2 regions of the Erwinia sp. 9145 genome follow, and region 1 is predicted to be linked to the other one. Evidence: predicted binding sites of a transcription regulator. Region 1 holds the regulator's gene; the other holds the start of a gene.
The links. The regulator sigma-54, encoded in region 1, starts transcription at its own class of promoters, with help from an activator protein. The targets are predictions, from matches to a motif close to GTTGGCACANNTTTCGCTNT.

Region 1 (7,765 bases):
AGACCGGTCATCGGGCGCAGTTTCGGGTCCCAGTGCGGATTGGGCAAAAAGCGCACGTCGAAAACGTAGTCAGCATCAATAGGGAGGCCGTGCTTAAAACCAAACGATTCAAACACCATCGTCAGTTCACGCTCGCGCTTGCCAAGCAGGCGGGTGCGCAGCATTTCAGCCAGCTCATGTACCGACATCTCTGACGTATCGACGATAAGGTCGGCGCGCGAGCGCAGCGGTTCAAGCAGATCGCTCTCTTCATCGATGGCGCTTTCCAGCGAAAGATTTTTACTGGAGAGCGGATGAAGTCGGCGCGTGTCGCTGTAGCGACGGATCAGCGTATTGCGATCGGCATCCAGAAACAGTAGCTGAGGAGAAAAGCTGTCCGGCAGATTCGTCAGGGCTTTCTCAAATACTTCCGGCGATTCAGGCATATTGCGCACGTCAATGCTTACTGCCGCCGAAATATTTCTGTCAGCAAGCGACTTTGCCAGTTCAGGCAGCAGGGTGACGGGCAGATTGTCAACGCAGTAAAAGCCCATATCCTCAAGCGCCCGCAACGCAACGGATTTGCCGGAGCCTGAACGACCGCTGACGATCATCAGCACCATGAGATATTCTCCTGATTTGCCTGTTGGCGGTTGGGAAGTCGCCTCAGCGCGACGGCTTCCCTTCCATATTACATGCCATCCCGTCTGCCGACGACTGGCTTAGTGGCTTTGTTCATGATCTTCCGCCATGATTTCATACAGTTCTTCATCGCTCTGGGCAGCGCGCAGGCGGCGGCAAACGGTTTTGTCCGCCAGACGTTTAGCCACCAGCGAAAGCGTATGCAGATGCGTTTTACACTGATCGGCAGGCACCAGCAGCGCAAAAAGCAGATCAACCGGCTGGTTATCAATGGCATCAAAGGCGATAGGCTGGTCAAGTCGGATAAAGACACCGACCGCGCGCAGCGTATCTTCAATCAGCTTGCCGTGCGGGATCGCAATGCCGTTGCCAATGCCGGTACTGCCCATACGCTCGCGCGTCAGTATCGCCTCAAAGATCGTCTGATGAGGCAGATTAAGCTGTTTTGCCGCCAGTTCGCTGATGATTTCCAGCGCCCGTTTCTTGCTTTGGCAGTGTACGCCGCTCCGGGTACAGTCCACGCTCAGTACCGAGCGTAGTTCCAGTGTTGCATCATTGTTCATCATAGTTTCACTTACGTGCTCGCTTCCGCCTGGTCAATGGCGCTTTTTTATTACGTCGCCAGAACCGCAGCGCGGCGCCCCGGTCAACGACAGGCATGATACAGAGGTTAACGGCTCGTTCTCTTTGCAAGAGGACGAGCCGGACATCCCATCCTTATCATAGATAAGGATGTTGAAAAAATAATCAATGCCTGCGCAAAATTAGTGTTGTTTTAACTTGTCTTTATGTTTGTTTAACTGGCGTGTCAGCTTATCAATTAAGCCATCAATCGCCGCATACATATCTTTTTCTTCCGATGTGGCATGCAACTCGCCGCCGTTAACGTGCAGCGTCGCCTCCGCTATCTGGGTCACTTTCGCGACCTTCAGAACAATATAAACCTGATTGATGCGATCAAAATACTGCTCAAGCTTGGCGAATTTGCTGGTAACAAAGTCGCGCAGCGGCTCGGTGATTTCAACGTTCTGTCCGGTAATATTGAGTTGCATACTGTCTTCCTTATCTGTTCATTCAGACCAGCTGTTTACGCTGATTTGAAGGCGGGATGGATAAAGACTCTCGGTACTTCGCGACGGTGCGGCGAGCCACCATGATCCCCTGGCCGGAGAGCAGGGTGGTCAGCTTACTGTCACTCAGAGGCTTAGCGGGATTTTCCGCCGAGATTAATTTCTTCACCAGTGCGCGTATCGCCGTTGATGAGGCTTCGCCGCCACCTTCCGTACTGACGTGACTGGAGAAAAAATATTTGAGTTCAAAAATGCCGCGCGGGCTGTGCAGATATTTCTGCGTGGTGACGCGAGAGATCGTCGATTCATGCATCTCCACGGCGCTGGCGATATCAGCCAGCACCATCGGACGCATAAACTCCTCGCCCTGCTCAAAGAACGCCTGCTGCTGCTCAACGATGCAGCGGGTGACCTTCAGCAGCGTATCGTTGCGGCTCTCCAGACTCTTGATCAGCCATTTCGCTTCCTGCAAGTTGCTGCGAATAAACTGGTTGTCGCTGTCGTTGCGGGATGAGCCCCCCAGCGACGCATAGTGCTGATTAATGCGCAGTCTCGGCACGCTGTCGCTGTTGAGTTCCACGGCCCAGCGCCCGCTGATCTGTTTCACCAGTACATCGGGGATCACGTACTCCGGCTCGCTGGTGTTGATCGACTGGCCGGGACGCGGGTCGAGGCTCTGGATCAGCTGCATCGCATTTTTCAGCACGTCCTCTTTCAGACGCGTAATCCGCATCAGGCTGCGAAAGTCATGATTGGCCAACAGGTCGAGATGTTCGCCGACAATCAGCCTGGCTTCCGATAAAAACGGCTGATCGGGTAAGAACTGTGAAAGCTGAACCAGCAGACAGTCGCGCAGGTTGCGCGCGCATACCCCGACGGGGTCAAAACGCTGAACGCGCTTCAGTACCGCCTCGACTTCGTCAGGGGACAGATCTTCATCGCCAATGCTCTCAAGTATCTCTTCGAGCGTGGCGGTGAGATAACCGGTGTCGTCAACGGCATCGACAATCGAGGTGGCAATGGCGCGATCCGTCTCGCTGAACGGCGTCAGCCCAACCTGCCACATCAGATAGTCCTGAAGCGACTGGGTGGTTTCGCCCTGATAAACAGGCAGTTCGTCATCATGATAATCCGTACCGGTGCCCGAAGGCGTGCCGGCGGTATAGATCTCGTCCCAGGTGGCATCCAGAGGAAGCTCTTCCGGCATCTCTTTCTGCTCAAGCGCTTCACGCGTGTCCAGCGCTTCCTTCTCCTGGTACTCGCGGGTTTCGACCTCTTCGTGAAACTCCGTCTGTTCAAGCAAGGGGTTGGTTTCCAGCGCCTGCTGAATCTCCTGCTGAAGCTCAAGCGTGGAGAGTTGCAGCAGGCGGATGGCCTGCTGTAGCTGCGGCGTCATGGCAAGCTGTTGACTAAGCCTGAGTTGCAAACCTTGCTTCATATTCAGGGTACAATTTCCTTAAAACTTAACAGCGATGAATACCTTATCAGAGTCTGAACTCTTCTCCCAAATAGACGCGTTTTACCTGTTCGTCAGCAAGGATCGCTTCCGGCGAACCGTGGGCGATTAAGTGTCCCTGGCTGACGATGTAAGCCCGTTCGCAGACCGCCAGCGTTTCACGCACGTTGTGATCGGTGATCAGCACGCCCAGGCCGCTGTCGCGCAGGTGCTCAATGATCTTTTTAATATCAATAACCGAGATGGGATCGACACCGGCGAATGGCTCGTCCAGCAGGATGAATTTGGGATTTGCCGCCAGCGCGCGGGCGATTTCAACGCGACGGCGTTCACCGCCGGAGAGCGCCTGACCGATGTTGTCACGCAGGTGCTCAATGTGAAACTCGCTCATCAGCTCGTTAGCGCGATCTTCTCGCTGTTCGGTGGTGAGATCCTCACGGATCTGCAAGACGGCCATCAGATTGTCATACACGCTTAAACGGCGGAAAATCGAGGCTTCCTGCGGCAGGTAGCCGATGCCGCGACGCGCACGCGCGTGAAGCGGCAGGATGCTGATATCCTCATCATCAATAACGATGCGGCCCGCGTCGCGCGGCACAATGCCGACCACCATATAAAACGTGGTGGTTTTACCCGCGCCGTTCGGGCCAAGCAGGCCAACAATTTCGCCGGATTTAACTTCCAGGCTGACATCTTCCACCACGCGACGGCCTTTGTAAGCCTTCGCCAGATTTTCCGCAATTAAAGTCGCCATCAGTTACTCTTTTTTTGTCCGTCAGGGGCGTTGCCTTTGTCCTGAAGCTGTGACGGCACCAGGATCGTGGTGACGCGCTTGCCGCTGCTGCCGTAAGCCTGCATTTTCTGCTCTTTAACCAGATAGGTAATGCGGTCGCCTTTCACGTTGCTGTCGAGCTGTTCAAGAAACGCATCGCCCGTCAGCTCGACAAAGTCTTTCGCCAGCTCGTAATGCATTTTCTGCGCATGGCCTTTGACCGGTTTGCCGCTGTCCTGCATTTGATAGAAGGTGGCGGGCTGGCCGTAAGCGTCAACGATGGTTTTATTGCTGTCGCCGCCCGGACGGGTGACCACTACTTTGTCAGCGGTGATTTTAATCGAGCCCTGAGTCACGATAACGTTGCCGGTAAACGTGGCGACGTTGCCCTGCATATCCAGCGCCTGATTTTCAGAATCCACGTTGACCGGTTTGTCCGAGTCGCCTGTCAGCGCAAACGCCGGCAGGCTGGTGGCCAACAACAGGCCAAGCGTTAAGCGCTTAAGGTTGTTTTTCATTTTGAATTTCATAAGAGGTTTTGACCTTTTCAATCAACTCGGCAGTTTTTTTCCGTAAGTTTCCACGCATTTTCATGCCTGTAGAGTTAAAGCTGCTGCCATAAAGCGTAACACGATCGTCGGACGTGACGTCCTGCGTCACCAGGTTAACGATGGCATTATCCGTTTTTATGCGTTCCAACTGCGCATCTTTCGTCAGGCTGTTCACCTCAACGTGACCGTAAAGGTACAGCATTCGGTCATTGGTCAGTTTGGCTTTATCCGATCTTACCGACCAGGTCGGCACTTTATTGTCATCGTAGGTGGTCATTACCGGGTTATCGAACCAGCTAACCGACTCTTCAGAAAACCAGGTGACGGTATCGGAAACCAGTTTGTAGCTCAGCGTACCCTGCGGGTTATAGACCACCGTGTTGGAGCTTTGGCTGGTGTAGGTCGGCTCTTCACTGTTCGTTTTTTTTCTGGCGGCATCGTTATCGGTATCCGCGAGGTTCCAGCCGATCAATACGATAGCCACCAACGCCAGCAACAGCGTCATCCAGCGCCTTGTTTTACTCATACAGACTGCCCTTTGGCATCATCAAACTTATCCTGTGCGATGAGAATCAGATCGCAAATTTCCCGCACTGCGCCGCGTCCGCCATTGATACGGGTGACATATTTTGCGCGCGGAAGCAGCACCGGGTGCGCATCGGCCACGGCAACGCTGAGGCCCACCTTTTCCATTACCGGCCAGTCGATCAGGTCATCGCCAATGTAAGCGACCTGTTCAGGCGTTAGCGACAGTGTATCCAGAAGTTCATGGAAGGCCAAAAGCTTATCGGACTGTCCCTGGTAAAGATGCGTAATGCCCAGCGTGGCGCAGCGATCTTCCAGCAGCTTTGCTTTACGGCCGGTGATAATGGCGACCTCTACGTCGGCGTTGAGCAGGCAGCGGATGCCATAACCATCGCGGACGTTAAATGCCTTCAGTTCTTCGCCGCTGTTGCCCTGAAAAATGACGCCGTCCGACATCACGCCGTCCACGTCGCAAATCAGCAGTTTGATCTGCGCAGCACGAGTCATAACGTCTTTGCTGACCGCGCCGTAGCAGGTTTCAACCCAGGTACTCATTCGTCTTTATTCCTCGTTAAACCACGCCCGCGCGCAGCATGTCATGCATATGCACCACGCCAAGCAGGCGATCGCCATCGGCGACCATCACGGCGGTAATATTCCGGCTCTGCATCAGATTGAGCGCTTCCACCGCCAGCGTGTTAGGCCGCACCCGAACGCCGCCGCTGGTCATCACGCTGGCGATGCCGGCATGCTGAATATCGATGCCCATATCAAACACGCGACGGAGATCGCCATCGGTGAATACGCCTTCGATCTTCATTAAATCATTGCAGATCACCGTCATGCCCATGTTTTTACGGGTGATCTCCAGCAGGGCATCACGTAATGAAGCATCGTGGCTGACGTGAGGAATATCATCGCCCGTGTGCATGATGTCATTAACCGTGAGCAACAGCTTGCGACCTAACGCGCCGCCCGGATGAGAGAGCGCAAAATCTTCGGCGGTAAAGCCACGCGCCTTCAGCAGCGCAACGGCCAGCGCATCGCCCATCACCAGCGTGGCGGTGGTGCTTGAGGTTGGCGCCAGGCCCAGCGGACAGGCTTCTTCCGGTACTTTAACACAGAGATGGATATCCGCAGCACGCCCCATCGCGCTCTCCGGTCGGCTGGTCATACAAATCAGTAACACATGCAGGCGTTTCAGCACCGGGATCAGGGCGAGGATCTCAGCAGACTCGCCTGAGTTGGAGATGGCGATCACCACATCGTCCGCGCTGACCATGCCCAGATCGCCGTGGCTGGCTTCGGCAGGATGAACAAAAAAGGCGGGCGTACCGGTACTGGCGAAGGTTGCCGCCATCTTTTTACCAATATGGCCTGATTTGCCGATACCCATCACCACCACTTTGCCTTTGCAGCCGTAAATGCGCTCACAGGCCCGGGAAAAGTCGTGATTAATGTACTGATCGAGATGCTCCAGACCCGCGCGCTCGATAGAAAGAACCTCTTTGCCTGCCTGTTGAAAATCAAAATTCGGGTCGAGCGGTTGCGGTGACATAGTTTTCAATCCTTTACCAGAGGGTAGCCGAGGGCAGCCAGAACAGCGTAGCAACCCAGGCCACAAAGCCACATAAAAGAAGCGCGCCAGCGGCTCTGCCGATACGGCGGCCACGCTGTAAGCACAGCACGGTAAACAGCGCGCTGACGCCCAGCATCACCCAGTAATCGCGCGAAAACGCCTGCGGATCGATGCTGCCCGGCTGCACTAAGGCAGGTACGCCCAGCACGATAGCCATATTGTAGATATTGGAGCCGATTAGATTGCCGATAGCAATATCGTCTTCACCCTTAAGCGCCCCGGCAATGACCGTTGCCAGCTCCGGCAGGCTGGTGCCGACGGAAACCAGAGTCAGGCCGATAATCAGCTCGCTGATGCCAAAATAGTCGGCAATAACGGTGGCGTTATCGATCACCATGCGCGTCGACATCGGCAGAATAATCAGCGCTACGGCCAGCCACAGGAAAGCCACGGTGTTGCCTGTTTCATCGCGCGGCAGTTCTTTGAGCTGTTCCTGGGTGAGCGTGTCATTGTTATCACGCTCGGCGCGCCGGGCGATTCTGATAATGAACAGTAGCCATGCCAGAGCGATAACAATCAGCGCCAGGCCGTCGTTGCGGCTGAGGGTGTTATCAAACAGCACCACGCCGCACAGCAAGGTGACCAGCAGCATCAGCGGCAGTTCGCGACGCACCAGGTTGGAGTGCACGGTGAGGGGATGAAAGAGCGCGGCGCCGCCGACAATCAATAAGATATTAGTAATATTGGAGCCGACGGCGGTGCCAACAGCCATATCCATCTGTCCGTGCGTGGCGGCGGAAAACGCAACGATGAGTTCAGGCAGCGAGGTGCCGATGCCGACAACCGTCATGCCGATGATCAGCGGAGGAATGCCCAGCGAGCGGCAAAGGATGGCCGCGCTAAATACCAGACGATCTGCACCATATACCAGCAAAACTAAACCGATAATCAATAGTGCTGTAGCTACGAACATGAAAGATCCTTTGATCGGGTATAATTGCCGCGCGCCTTACATGACGATAAAACAGGGCGTTAACAGAAAGTGCCGCAATTTTGACGGTCTGCAAGCAAAAAGTAAACTTATGCCAGTTTTCGCCACGTCTGCGCGGTAAGTTTCTGTAAAACTATTCGATTCGGTAGGTAATAAGCTACCATCGGAGATACGTAATCCGCCTGAAGAAGAGGATGATA
Region 2 (7,765 bases), 610 kb from region 1:
AGCCTGATCCAGAAATATAATATCTCTGGCCCGCGCTATACCTCATATCCCACCGCTCTGGAATTTCATCAGGATTACAGCGAACCGGACTTTTTACAGGCGGCACAGCGCTATCCTGACCGTCCGCTTTCGCTCTATATTCACATTCCTTTCTGCCATCGTCTGTGCTACTTCTGCGGATGCAACAAGGTGGTGACCCGACAGCACCACAAAGCGGATGCATATCTGGACGCCCTGGAAAATGAAATCAAAGCTCGTGCGCCGCTGTTTCGCCATCGCAGCGTCAGCCAGATGCACTGGGGCGGCGGTACGCCAACCTACCTTAGCAAGACGCAAATCACCCGTTTAATTACGCTGCTGCGGACACAGTTCGATTTTAGCGATAACGCTGAACTGTCGATTGAGGTTGATCCGCGTGAAATAGAGCTGGACGTGCTCGACCATTTACGTGCGGCGGGTTTTAATCGCCTGAGTATGGGCGTGCAGGATTTCAACAAGGCGGTGCAGGAAAAAGTGAATCGCGTGCAGGACGAGGAGACGATATTTGCCCTTGTAGATCGTGCCCGTGCGCTGGGATTCACCTCTACCAATCTGGATTTGATCTACGGCTTGCCGCTGCAAACGCCTGAAAGCTTCGCCTTCACGCTTGAAAAAGTCATTGGGCTCAGGCCGGATCGGCTCAGCGTATTTAACTATGCGCACATGCCTGCGCTGTTTGCCGCACAGAGGAAAATCAAAGAAGCTGACCTGCCGAACGCGCAGCAAAAGCTTGATATCCTTCAGCAATCCATTGCCACGCTGACGCACGGCGGCTATCAGTTCATCGGCATGGATCATTTTGCTCATCCGAACGACGAGCTGGCCATCGCCCAACGCGAAGGCAAACTTCATCGCAACTTCCAGGGCTATACCACGCAGGGCGACAGCGATCTGCTCGGTATGGGTGTATCGGCCATCAGCATGCTGGGCGACAGCTATGCGCAGAATCAGAAAGAGCTGAAGGCATACTATGCGGATATCGCCGACCATCGCACGGCGCTGTGGCGAGGCGTAAAACTCTCTGAAGACGACTGCCTGCGTCGCGATGTGATAAAAACGTTAATCTGCAATTTTTCACTCAATTTTGCCGATTTTAGCCTGCCTGAAGGCGGTTTTACTGACTATTTCGCCGACGATCTGGCGCTGCTTGCTCCCCTGATTAGTGACGGGCTGGTGAAACGTGATGACAAAGGGCTTCAGGTTACCCCTAAAGGCCGCCTCCTTATCAGGAATATCTGCATGTGTTTTGACGTCTATCTGCGGCAAAAGGCGCGTCTGCAAAAGTTCTCACGCGTCATATAAAAAGGCCGGCTTGCGCCGGCCTTAACGATCACTCCATTCCTAACTCTTTCAGCTTGCGGGTCAGCGTGTTGCGCCCCCAGCCAAGCAGGCGCGCCGCCTCCTGCTTGTGTCCCTGCGTGTGCCGAAGCGCCGTCGTTAACAGCGTACGCTCCATTTCCGGCTGCGCTTCCGATAACAGGTTTTGATGACCGGAACGCAGCGCGCGATCGGCCCACTGCGCCAGCAGCGTTGCCCAACTATCCGGCAGCGACTGCACCGGGCTGTCAGGCGTCGACGTTTCAAACAGCTCTGGCGGCAGATCCTGAATCAGCACCTCCTGCCCGGCGGCCATCACCGTCAGCCAGCGGCAGGTATTTTCCAGCTGGCGAACGTTACCCGACCAGTGCAGACGCGTGAGCGCCTTTTCGGTTTCGGGATGCAGAATTTTTGCTTCCACGCCCAGTTCGCGTGCGGCAACCTGAAGAAAATAGCGCGCCAGGCGCGGGATATCTTCTCGGCGTTCGCGCAGCGGAGGCAGGTGAACGCGTATCACGTTCAGACGGTGAAAGAGATCCTCGCGGAATTTACCTTCCTGCACCCGCAGTTCAAGATTCTGGTGCGTCGCAGCAATAATACGCACATCCACTTTAACCGGCGCATAGCCGCCAACGCGATAGAACTGACCGTCAGCCAGCACGCGCAGCAGTCGTGTTTGCACATCGAGCGGCATATCGCCAATTTCATCAAGGAACAGCGTGCCGCCATCGGCCTGCTCAAAGCGACCCTGACGAATTTGATTCGCACCGGTGAACGCGCCTTTTTCATGGCCGAACAGCTCAGATTCAATTAAATCTTTCGGGATCGCGGCCATATTCAGCGCGATAAAGGGCGCCTTGCCGCGCGGACTGTGACGATGCAGCGCATGCGCCACCAGCTCCTTACCGGTGCCTGATTCGCCGTTAATCAGCACGCTGATGGAGGAGCGGGAAAGGCGGCCGATGATACGAAATACGTCCTGCATCGCCGGTGCTTCGCCAATGATGTCGGCGGTCGGGCCGCTGACCGGCTGGTTACGCGGCTGCTGCTGCTCCTGATAATGGCTGATCGCGCGTTCGACCAGCGCCACCGCTTCGTCAATATCAAAGGGTTTAGGCAGATAATCAAACGCCCCTTGTTGATAGGCGCTGACTGCCGCATCAAGATCGGAGTGCGCGGTCATAATGATGACCGGGAGCATCGGGTGCCGCTGCTTGATCTGTTTGAGTAGCGCCAGTCCGTCCATGCCGGGCATACGAATATCTGAAAGTAAAACGTCTGGGGTTTTGGTGGTGAGGGCTTCCAGCACCTCGTTACCGCTGTCAAACGTAACACAGCTTAAACCGGCTCCTGTGAGCGCACGCTCGAGCACCCAGCGAATGGAGCTATCGTCATCGACGATCCAAACTATCCCTCGTTGCATAGAAACCTCTATTTACGAATAGGCAGATAAACCGAAAATTCGGTATGGCCAGGCCAACTGTTAAATTCTATTTTTCCCGAGTGCTGATCGATCAGGCTACGCGCGATCGACAGACCCAGGCCGGTTCCGCCTTCGCGTCCGCTTACCATTGGATAAAACAACGTATCCTGAAGCTGCGAAGGAATGCCCGGCCCGTTGTCTTCAATATCAATGCGGGCAACCAGTCGATAACGCGTGCCGTGCAGCGTGAGCTGAAAAGCGGTGCGGGTGCGCAACGTAATGGTTCCTCCGTTTTCCCCGAGCGCCTGAAGCGCATTACGCACCATATTCAACAGCACCTGCTCAATCTGATCGGGATCGTGCGGCAGTTCGGGAAGGCTGGGATCGTAATCACGAATTAACGTGACGTTATCAGGCAGCTCCATTGAAACCAGATTGACCACGCGCTCGGCGGCCTGATGAATGCTTTGGGTAATGTGCATGCCCGGCTGCTGCGGTCCCAACAGGCGATCGACCAGGTTACGCAAGCGGTCGGCCTGTTCAATGATCACTTTGGTGTATTCCGTCAGCGAAGGATCGGGCAGCGCTTTCGCCAGAAGCTGCGCCGCGCCGCGTAAGCCGCCCAATGGATTTTTAATTTCATGCGCCAGGCCGCGAACCAGATCGCGCGCCGCGACCTGCTGCGCATGCTGAAGCTGCTCCTGACTGAGTCGACGCTGATTATCCATCGGCGCCATCTCCAGCAGAATAAAGCCGTCAGCAAGGCGTTGAGCGGTAAGTGACATGATGTGCGCCCGGCTGTCGACCACCAGCGTCACTTCGCTGTCGGTAAAGCCCTGCCCGGCGTTGAGACTTTCGCGCATGACCTCAATATTCAGCGAAAAGTAGCCCACCAGCTCCGGCAGCGGCGTACCAAACAGCTTGCGTGAGCTTTGTGACAGTAACTGCTGCGCCGCAGGATTGGCGAAGTGAACCACCAGTTCGCTGTCAACCAGCAGCACGCTATTAATCAGAGAGTTGAGGATCTGCCCAGCATCGGGCAGCTTGCCTGTTGCCATACAGCGTTCCCCTGCACTTTTTTAGTGCATTATAGTCCCAAAGTCGTTCCGGGACGGCGGATGCGTGGAGAAAAAAGCCCATCCGAAGATGGGCTGCAATTTCCACGGCAACAATTCCCGGCACGTTGATATCAGGAAGCCGGGTGAGAGCGGTTAAACGCTGTAGTAGAGTTCGAATTCAACCGGATGTGGCGTCATACGCACGCGATCCATCTCGGCCTTACGCAGATCGATATAGGCGTCGATAGCGTCATCGGTGAATACGCCGCCGCGCGTCAGGAATTCACGGTCTTCGTTCAGCGCATTCAACGCTTCTTCCAGCGAACCCGCTACTTTTGGAATTTCTGCTTCTTCTTCCGGCGGCAGGTCATACAGGTTTTTGTCCATCGCATCGCCAGGGTGGATCTTGTTGATGATGCCGTCCAGGCCAGCCATCAGCAGTGCAGAGAACGCCAGGTATGGGTTAGCCGCCGGGTCAGGGAAACGCGCTTCGATACGGCGCGCTTTCGGGCTGGCAACCACAGGAATACGGATTGACGCAGAACGGTTACGGGCGGAGTAAGCCAGCATGACCGGGGCTTCGTATCCAGGCACCAGACGCTTGTAGGAGTTAGTGGTTGGGTTAGCCAGCGCGTTGATGGCTTTAGCATGTTTGATCACGCCGCCGATATAGAACAGCGCCGTTTCTGACAGGCCGCCGTATTTATCGCCTGCGAACAGGTTGTTGCCATCTTTAGAAAGTGACATATGGCAGTGCATGCCGGAACCGTTATCACCAAAAATAGGTTTTGGCATAAAGGTGGCCGTTTTGCCCCAGGCGTGCGCAACGTTGTGAACAACGTATTTGTAGATCTGAATTTCGTCCGCTTTTTTGGTCATAGTGTTGAAGCGGGTAGCCACTTCGTTCTGACCTGCCGTTGCCACTTCGTGGTGATGCGCTTCAACCACCAGACCCATCTGTTCCATGATTAGACACATGGCTGAACGGATATCCTGAGAAGAGTCGACCGGTGGTACCGGGAAGTAGCCGCCTTTCAGGCCAGGACGGTGACCTTTGTTGCCGCCTTCATACGTTTTACCGGTGTTCCAGGCTGCTTCGATATCGTCGATAGCCACGTGCGAACCCGACGTCGTTGCGCCGAAGCGGACGTCGTCAAACAGGAAGAATTCAGGCTCTGGTCCAAAAAGAACGGTATCTGCAATGCCTGATGAGCGCAGGAAATCTTCTGCGCGCTTGGCGATTGAGCGCGGATCGCGGTCATAACCCTGCATGGTGCCAGGCTCAAGGATGTCGCAGCGAATGATAAGCGTAGCGTCTTCGAAGAACGGATCGATAACCGCAGTGGACGCATCAGGCATCAGAACCATGTCTGATTCGTTAATGCCTTTCCAGCCGCCAATTGAGGAGCCGTCAAACATTTTGCCTTCTTCGAAGAAGTCAGCGTTAACCTGGTGTGCAGGAATGGTCACATGCTGCTCTTTACCTTTAGTGTCGGTAAAACGCAGGTCAACAAACTTGACTTCATGCTCGTTCATCATCGACAGAACGTGTTCAGCGGACATACTTAACTCTCCTGGATTTTGTCAGTGTCGTGTTGCTCAGAGAGCCTCATGGCGGAGATCTCTGCTACGTCATCAACCGTTGTAGAAACTTGCATTTCTGGCTTAAGAATATAAAAGCGAAATCTATGCCAACTTTCTCATTTGCCCGGAAAAGCGCTATGATGCGCGCTCTTGTTAAAGAAGAGCTGCACCACGATGGATGGCGCGCACCATTATGGTGCTTTGCGGTAGGGTGTTGGCACCATAATGGTGCAAATTATCATTAAGGTGCATTTTTTGCACCGTTATTGGCATAAAAAGCAACCCTGAGAGTTATCTTTAATTGAAATCTGTGATCCTGTTCAGTCCTTCGATTAATCCGTGTACAATAGCGCGCTATTTCTAATGCCTGAGGCAAAGCTGTGATCGAAAATTTGCGTAACATCGCCATTATTGCCCACGTTGACCATGGTAAAACCACCTTGGTTGATAAGTTGCTGCAACAGTCCGGCACGTTTGATGCCCGCGCTGAAGCAACCGAACGCGTAATGGACTCCAACGATTTGGAGAAAGAGCGTGGGATTACCATCCTCGCAAAAAACACCGCCATTAATTGGAAAGACTACCGCATCAATATCGTGGATACCCCCGGACACGCCGACTTCGGCGGCGAGGTGGAGCGCGTGATGTCGATGGTTGACTCGGTGCTGCTGGTTGTGGATGCAATGGATGGCCCTATGCCGCAAACCCGTTTCGTGACCAAAAAAGCGTTCGCTAATGGTCTGAAGCCGATCGTGGTAATTAACAAAGTCGACCGTCCTGGCGCACGTCCGGACTGGGTTGTCGATCAGGTATTCGACCTGTTTGTAAACCTTGACGCGACCGACGAGCAGCTCGACTTCCCGGTAATCTATGCCTCTGCCCTGAACGGTATCGCGGGTCTGGATCATAATGATATGGCCGATGATATGACCCCGCTGTATGAGGCGATCATTGAGCACGTTTCACCGCCGCAGGTTGAAATGGATGCGCCGTTCCAGATGCAGATTTCCCAGCTTGATTACAACAACTACGTTGGCGTAATCGGCATTGGTCGCATTAAGCGTGGTAAAGTTAAGCCGAATCAGCAGGTTACTGTTGTAGACAGCGAAGGCAAAACCCGTAATGGTAAAGTCGGTAAAGTGCTGACTCACCTCGGCCTGGAGCGCATTGACGCCACCGAAGCCGAAGCGGGCGATATCATCGCTATCACCGGTCTGGGCGAACTGAACATCTCCGATACGATCTGTGATCCACAGAACGTTGAGGCGCTGCCAGCGCTGAGCGTTGATGAGCCTACCGTCACCATGTTCTTTAACGTCAACACCTCACCTTTCTGTGGTAAAGAAGGTAAGTACGTGACGTCGCGTCAGATCCTTGACCGTCTGAACAAAGAGCTGGTGCATAACGTGGCGCTGCGCGTGGAAGAAACGTCAGATGCTGACGCGTTCCGCGTATCAGGTCGCGGCGAGCTGCACCTGTCGGTACTGATCGAAAACATGCGCCGTGAAGGTTTCGAACTGGCCGTATCGCGTCCGAAAGTTATCTTCCGTGAATTCGAAGGCCGCAAGCAGGAGCCATTCGAAAACGTTACGCTGGATATCGAAGAGCAGCATCAGGGTTCCGTGATGCAGGCGATGGGCGAGCGTAAAGCCGACATGAAAAACATGGATCCGGATGGTAAAGGTCGCGTACGTCTCGACTACGTTATCCCGAGCCGTGGTCTGATTGGCTTCCGTAACGAGTTCATGACCATGACCTCCGGTACGGGCCTGCTGTACTCTACCTTCAGCCATTATGACGACGTTCGTCAGGGCGAAGTGGGCCAGCGTCAGAACGGCGTGCTGATCTCCAACGGCCAGGGTAAAGCAGTCGCCTTCGCCCTGTACAGCCTTCAGGATCGCGGCAAACTGTTCCTGGGACACGGCGCGGAAGTGTATGAAGGCCAGATCATCGGTATTCACTCACGCTCCAACGATCTGACCGTGAACTGTCTGACCGGTAAGAAACTGACCAACATGCGTGCTTCCGGTACAGACGAAGCCACCACGCTGGTTCCGGCCATCAAAATGACGCTTGAGCAGGCTATCGAGTTCATCGATGATGACGAACTGGTCGAAGTAACGCCGCAGTCCGTGCGTATTCGTAAACGTCACCTGACGGAAAACGATCGTAAACGCGCAAGCCGCGGGCCAAAAGAGAGCTAATCCTCTTTTTGCTCAGCTCTTTTCCAGGCCGGTGTTCATCCGGCCTGGAAGCTTCCTCGCAGTTTTCAAATCCCTCACCTGTTCAGTCTCCTCTTTTAACGCTAGAGTGAATAGCTCACCGGCACAAAAGGAGATGACCA

Region 2: a site for sigma-54 is predicted at 5,514-5,533, ahead of glnA (glutamate--ammonia ligase). Genes of this name have one in related genera too.

The regions. Positions count from the first base shown of each region.
Region 1 covers NZ_JQNE01000001.1:3,407,084-3,414,848, reverse strand. Annotated here, with positions in the region: gene rapZ (RNase adapter RapZ) at 1-602, opposite strand, end outside; gene ptsN (PTS IIA-like nitrogen regulatory protein PtsN) at 702-1,184, opposite strand; gene hpf (ribosome hibernation promoting factor) at 1,386-1,673, opposite strand; gene rpoN (RNA polymerase factor sigma-54) at 1,696-3,129, opposite strand; gene lptB (LPS export ABC transporter ATP-binding protein) at 3,176-3,901, opposite strand; gene lptA (lipopolysaccharide ABC transporter substrate-binding protein LptA) at 3,901-4,449, opposite strand; gene lptC (LPS export ABC transporter periplasmic protein LptC) at 4,421-4,996, opposite strand; gene kdsC (3-deoxy-manno-octulosonate-8-phosphatase KdsC) at 4,993-5,550, opposite strand; gene kdsD (arabinose-5-phosphate isomerase KdsD) at 5,567-6,553, opposite strand; gene FA91_RS16130 (calcium/sodium antiporter) at 6,567-7,547, opposite strand.
Region 2 covers NZ_JQNE01000001.1:4,016,039-4,023,803, forward strand. Annotated here, with positions in the region: gene hemN (oxygen-independent coproporphyrinogen III oxidase) at 1-1,341, shown strand, start outside; gene glnG (nitrogen regulation protein NR(I)) at 1,370-2,779, opposite strand; gene glnL (nitrogen regulation protein NR(II)) at 2,788-3,837, opposite strand; gene glnA (glutamate--ammonia ligase) at 3,991-5,400, opposite strand; gene typA (ribosome-dependent GTPase TypA) at 5,802-7,625, shown strand; gene yihX (glucose-1-phosphatase) at 7,765-7,765, shown strand, end outside.